Regions from separate parts of the Orenia marismortui DSM 5156 genome, predicted to be linked through region 2. Evidence: a T-box and tRNA genes for the amino acid it is inferred to sense, from the RefSeq annotation. Region 2 holds a T-box; the other holds one or more tRNA genes.
What was found. The T-box of region 2 lies ahead of OREMA_RS0103370 (valine--tRNA ligase). A T-box ahead of a tRNA ligase gene usually reads a tRNA of that ligase, here a tRNA-Val.
Positions count from the first base shown of each region.

Region 1 (3,424 bases), on a different contig from region 2:
TAGTTTATACAGTTCTAGAATTATTCCTGAAAATGCAAGTTTAAAGAACTTTAAAGAATTATTGACTAGTGAACAATATAAATTTAAATATTGGTATTGGAATAGTATTAAGATTGGTGCACTTAATTCATTCTTTTCAGTAATTTTAACAGCACTTACAGCTTATATTTTCTCTAAGACTAGATTTTGGGGAAGAAAGTATGGATTAATGACCTTCCTAATCATACAGATGTTTCCTGGGATGATGTCAATGGTAGCAATTTATGTATTGTTGAATATGTTTGGTCTATTAGACACACATACAGGGATACTAATTGTATATCTTGGGGGAGCTGTACCATTTTCTACATGGATGATTAAAGGATATTTTGATACAATTCCTTCAAGCCTTGTAGAAGCTGCTACAATTGATGGTGCTAGCCGTTTTAGAATCTTTTGGCAGATAATGTTGCCGTTAGCTAAGCCTATGTTAGCTGTAGTAGCAATGCTTAACTTTATCAATCCTTTTAATGACTTCTTATTAGCTCAACTTATTTTGAGAAGTCCAGAAAAACAGACTTTGGCAGTAGGATTATACCAAATGATTAGTGCTCAGTTTTCTAATGACTGGACATTATTCTCTGCTGGTGCTGTATTAGCTGCTGTACCAATTATGATCTTTGTTCTTTCCATGCAGAAGTATTTTGTTGGTGGACTTTCTGCTGGAGCTACAAAAGGGTAGAAACAAAAATAAAAACATCTGGCATATGCCAGATGTTTTTATTTTTATACTTTTGAGAAGAAATATTTATATTAATTTATATTGATATTAAGAATTTCTTTAATCTAATTTATTAATATTGTTATAACATTACTAATAAATACTTAGTTAACTAGAATAATTATACTAAAGGTAGGAAATAATAAATATTTTATAAAAAGTTATTGACATTCTATTTGTTTTATTATATTATTTATAAATGTGAGTGAGGGCCATTAGCTCAGTTGGTAGAGCATCTGACTTTTAATCAGGGTGTCGGAGGTTCAAATCCTCCATGGCTCACCATTTTAAATCAATTAACAATGTATAATTAATAATTGATAATTAAAGGTCTTCTAATTATAGATTTTAAATTATTAATTATAAATTAATCCTATGCCCCCATCGTCTAGTGGCCTAGGATAACGGGTTTTCATCCCGTCGACAGGGGTTCGAATCCCCTTGGGGGTACCAAAATACTTTAAGATTTCACGAAGGGTTTTTGTTTTGAAAAACCTGAAGGGGTACCAAAATAATTTATAATTACACGTAGTGCTTTAGATTTGTAAAACACGGAGGGGTACCATTAATTAGCTACTAGCTACTAGCTTCTAGCTATTAGTCACTAGCTTAAAACCTTTTTAAGGTCTAAGCCAGTAGCCAAAAGCTGGCAGCCAACAGCTAAAACAAGGGCGAATAGCTCAGTTGGGAGAGCACCTGCCTTACAAGCAGGGGGTCACAGGTTCAAGTCCTGTTTCGCCCACCAAAAATTTCTGATTTTAATACGCAATGAAATTTTTAGTATTAGGCCATCGAGGCCGTCACACCATTTATTTAGCCATTAGCTTTTAGCAAAATCTTAAAAGATTTAGCCAGAGGTCAACAGCTAGAAGCCAAAAGCTAACAATACGGGGATGTGGTGGAGTTGGTTTACCACGCCGGCCTGTCACGCCGGAGGTCGCGAGTTCGAGTCTCGTCATCCTCGCCATTTTATTTTTTGAGAACTAATTTATAAATTTGGCGAAATAGCTCAGTCGGTAGAGCAGAGGATTGAAAATCCTCGTGTCCCCGGTTCAAGTCCGGGTTTTGCCACCATTTTAAATTAAACTATACTATAAAATGATACTTATATAATACATATAAATTTAACGATTAAGTTGCTCAAGAAAAGAGTAACTTTTTTTGATTTTAATATATAAATTTAGTATTTTTTAGTCTTTTTGATAGATTATTTTTTTATTAATCAAGAACATGGATAATCTAATAATGTAAATTACTAAGGGGATGATATTAAGATGCATGGGTATTATGGATGTGTCAATACAGGTTGGCTAGAACTAGTTACAGGAGTTATGTTTTCTGGAAAGAGTAGCGAGTTAATTAGAAGAATAGAAAGAGCTGTTATTGCTAAACAAGAGGTATTAGTCTTTAAACCAAGCATAGATAATAGGTATAGTGATACCGAAATAGCAACACATAATGGGATTACTATAAAAGCTCAGATTGTTGATAATATTAGTCAGATTAGAAGAATAATAAAAGAGGAGAGTCAGCAAAAGGAGATAGATGTAGTAGCTATTGATGAAGGACAATTCTTTTCAAATGATATTATTTCATTAGCAGATGAATTGGCTGAAGATGGTTATCGGGTTATTATAGCTGGACTAGATACTGATTTTGCTGGAAGGGGTTTTGGGCCTATTCCAGAATTAATGGCAAGAGCAGAATATGTTAGCAAATTACATGCAGTTTGTGTTAAATGCTCTAATCCAGCTACTAGAAATCAAAGGTTAATTGACGGAAAACCGGCAAGTATTAATGATCCAATTGTAGTAGTAGGTGCTGATGAGAAGTATGAGCCTCGTTGTCGTGCTTGCCACCAATTAAAGAAAGGTTAGCCTAGATTAACTGCTTGAATGGCTTTTACAATTGCTCTTCCCATCACATCACTAGCGGCAGTAGCCAGTAAGTTAATATCGATATTTTTATGCCCAGTGCTCATAGCAAAGATAGTATCTCCATCTAACATAGTATGGACAGGATTAATATGCTTTGCATAACCATTATGAGCTACTTGGGCTATTTTTGTAGCTTCTGCTTTACTTAGTTTGGCATTAGTTGCAATAACTCCAATAGTTGTATTCTTTCCAAAGCCTTTAATTTTTTTCTTTTTCATTGCTTGATAAGTGTTAATGAATCTACCCTCATCATCTTGGCAACCAGCAATTATATCTCCTTTATGATTATAAATATCACCAAAAGCATTTAGTCCAACAATAGCTCCGATATAGATATCATTATTCAATTTGAGGCTGGAACTTCCTAATCCGCTAGGAGTAGCATGTTTTTGTCCTAATAGCTTTCCTACAGTACATCCCATTCCAACGCCTACTTTTCCAAGACGTTTTTCATTAGAGGAGGCAGCTTTTACAGCATGATACCCCATCTTGAAATTTGGTCTAATTGTAGGATCACCTACCCCTAAATCAAAGAGAACAGCAGTTGGAATTATGGGTACCTTTGTAACTCCGACATCAAATCCAATATTAGCTTCTTCTAAAGCAGACATTGCCCCATCAGCAGCTGCTAAACCAAAAGCACTACCACCTGATAATAAGATGGCATTTACTTTTTCAATCATATTAATCGGGTTTAATAAATCTGTTTCTCTAGTTCCTGGAGCAG
Region 1 covers NZ_KB900621.1:102,061-105,484, forward strand. The annotation lists gene OREMA_RS0111855 (sugar ABC transporter permease) at 1-721, shown strand, start outside; tRNA gene OREMA_RS0111860 (tRNA-Lys) at 970-1,045, shown strand; tRNA gene OREMA_RS0111865 (tRNA-Glu) at 1,138-1,213, shown strand; tRNA gene OREMA_RS0111870 (tRNA-Val) at 1,430-1,505, shown strand; tRNA gene OREMA_RS0111875 (tRNA-Asp) at 1,650-1,727, shown strand; tRNA gene OREMA_RS0111880 (tRNA-Phe) at 1,759-1,834, shown strand; gene OREMA_RS0111885 (thymidine kinase) at 2,035-2,637, shown strand; gene OREMA_RS0111890 (P1 family peptidase) at 2,634-3,424, opposite strand, start outside.
Region 1: it encodes a tRNA-Val, which carries the amino acid that the T-box ahead of OREMA_RS0103370 (valine--tRNA ligase) is inferred to sense. The anticodon was not compared.

Region 2 (3,424 bases):
TTGTATTAGTTGAAAATATGGATCAAGTACTAGTTGAAGCAATGGTTAAGGATGGTGAAGAAGTTGAAGATAAATAATCCAGAGTATATATCAAGTGCAGTAAATGCTAAAGACTATCCGTTTCATTATCTACCTGAGATTGCTTTAGCGGGAAGATCTAATGTTGGAAAATCTTCTTTGATTAATAAGGTGGTAAACAGAAAGAAGATGGCTTTTACAAGTTCTAAACCTGGTAAGACACAAACTATTAATTTTTATCAAATAGATAATTACTTCTATTTTGTAGATTTACCTGGTTATGGTTTTGCTAAAGTATCAAAGGCTGAGAAAGAAGAATGGGGAAGGATGATTGAAGGTTATTTATTAAACCGTTCTAACTTAGAAGCTATATTACTTGTAATTGATGCAAGGCACAAACCTACTAAAGATGATATTCAGATGTTTAATTGGATAGTACAGATGAATATGCCTGCATTAGTTGTAGCTACAAAAATAGATAAGATTAAAAAAAGTCAGAGAAAAAAGCAAGAAAAATTAATTAAGAATACTTTAGGAATAAATCAATTTACACCTTTTACTTTCTTTTCTGCTGAGACAGGTGAAGGTAAGAATGAAGTATTTAAGTTTATTGGTCGATTTGTAGATTAAATTATTATTTTATTTTTGAATAAATAGAATATTGAAGTTATATTTATCAGTTTAAATCATAATTTTACCTTAGTAATATAACTCGCTTACTTTCCAAAAAGACTAAAAGACAAAAAATATTTCAAAGATTGAAATATTTTAAATCTAAGTTGACAATAGATTGAATTGATTATATTATAGTATATAACAATTAGATAGGATAAAAGCTTTGAAGGAGAGGAGTAGGTTAATCCCTCCCTATAAGAGATGAGTACTCATAGTCTGAAAGGTACTCTTTGGGATATTAATTGAAGTAGCTCTGGAGCTGTTTAGCTGAAGTTAAAAGTAGGCTATTCCGGTCTTCTACCGTTATTAGAATTTAGAGAGAATCTATAAACTAGTAATTAGTAGCTAATAGCTAGAGGCTATAAGCTAACAACTATAGATTAACTAAGGTGGTACCACGGAAGACCCTTCTTTCGTCCTTAATCAAGGATGAGAGAGGGGCTTTTTTAATTTATAATTTATAATTAATAATTAAAATCATTTTAAAAGTAATTTTTTAATTATTTAAGTTTTTTAAGAACTTGATTTTCTAATTGTAAATTATTCATTATTACTTATTAATTATAAAATAGGGAGTGAATAGATATGATTGAAGAGAAGAAGAATTTATCAACAACCTATGATCCAAGTCAAGTAGAGGAGAAGTGGTATGATTATTGGATAGAAAATAACCATTTTCATGCTAATCCTAATGAGGAAAAGGAATCATTTACTATTATGATGCCACCTCCAAATGTAACGGGGCAGTTACATATTGGTCATGCTTTGACTATGACTTTCCAAGATATATTGACACGTTGGAAGAGAATGCAAGGTTATGAAGCATTATGGTTACCAGGAACAGACCATGCTAGTATTGCTACTGAGGTTAAAGTAGTTAATAAGATGCGTGAAGAAGAAGGGGTAGGTAAAGAAGAGGTTGGAAGAGAAGGATTTTTAGAGAGAGCATGGAAGTGGAAAGAAGAGTATGGTGGAAGAATTACCAAGCAGCTTAGAAAATTAGGAGTTTCCTGTGATTGGGACAGAGAGAGATTTACTATGGATGAAGGTTGTAATGAAGCGGTTAAAGAAGCCTTTGTTCAACTATATGAGAAAGGGTTAATCTATCAAGGAGACTATATTGTAAACTGGTGTCCTGAATGTATGACTACTTTATCTGATGTTGAGGTAGAGCATGAGGATAAGCCAGGAAAGTTATACCATATTAGATATAATATCAAAGATAGTGATAATTATATTGTAGTAGCTACTACTCGTCCAGAAACATTACTTGGAGATAGTGGAGTAGCAGTAAATCCTGATGATGAACGTTATGAAGATATAATTGGTAAGAAGGTTATAGTACCAGTTGTTAATCGAGAGATTGAGATAGTAGCAGATGATTATGTAGATTCTGAGTTTGGAACTGGATTAGTTAAAGTAACGCCTGCTCATGACCCTAATGACTTTGAGATTGGAGAGCGCCATGATTTGGAGATTATCAAAGTGATTGGTGATGATGCAATTATGACTAAAGAAGCTGGTAAATATGAAGGCTTAGACCGTTATGAATGTCGCCAACAATTGATTAATGATTTAAAATCAGCTGGATTACTTGAAAAGATAGAAGAACATGATCATTCTGTAGGCCAATGTTACCGTTGTGATACAACTATCGAGCCTTTAGTATCTAAACAATGGTTTGTTGCTATGGAAGAGTTAGCAAAGCCTGCTATTGAAGCAGTTAGAAATAAGGATATAAACTTTGTACCAGAAAGATTTTCTAAGGTTTACTTCAATTGGATGGAGAATATTAGAGATTGGTGTATCTCTCGTCAATTATGGTGGGGACACCAGATTCCAGTATGGTATTGCCAAGATTGTGATGAAGTAATTGTAAGGACAGAAGAGCCAACAGAATGTCCAAAGTGTAGCAGTACTAATTTAAAGCAAGATGAAGATGTACTTGATACTTGGTTTAGCTCTGGATTATGGCCATTCTCTACTTTAGGTTGGCCTGAAGAGACTGAAGAGTTGAAATATTTCTATCCTACAGATGTATTAGTAACTGGTAGAGATATAATTTTCTTTTGGGTAGCTAGAATGATCTTTATGGCATTAGAATGTAAAGGTGAGATACCATTTAAAGATATCTATATTCATGGACTTGTTAGAGATGCAGAAGGTCGCAAGATGAGTAAGTCTTTAGGTAATGGTATAGACCCAATCGAGGTAATTGATCAGTTTGGTACAGATACATTACGCTTTACTTTAATTACTGGAAATACTCCAGGTAATGATATTCGTTATCGTGAAGAACGAGTAGAAGCAAGCCGTAACTTTGCTAATAAATTATGGAATGCTTCCCGGTTTGTATTGATGAATTTAGAAGATTTTGATTTAGAAGATGTAGATTATTCTACTTTAGAATATACTCTAGCTGATCAATGGATTATCAGTAGATTGAATAAGAAGATTAATCAAGTGACTAAATTATTAGAGGAGTATCAATTTGGTCAAGTATCTCAAGAACTATATGATTTTGTTTGGAGAGAGTTCTGTGATTGGTATATTGAATTAGTAAAGCCTAGATTATATCAAAAGGATAATCAAATAGCCCGTCAGACTGCTCAATATGTAACATGGTTTGTTTTAGATAATATTTTAAGATTATTGCATCCATTTATGCCATTTATCACAGAAGAGATCTGGCAATATCTAAGTGCTGAAGAAGAAGAAAGCCTAATGATCT
Region 2 covers NZ_KB900617.1:743,823-747,246, reverse strand. The annotation lists gene lon (endopeptidase La) at 1-77, shown strand, start outside; gene yihA (ribosome biogenesis GTP-binding protein YihA/YsxC) at 64-648, shown strand; T-box leader at 848-1,117, shown strand; gene OREMA_RS0103370 (valine--tRNA ligase) at 1,279-3,424, shown strand, end outside.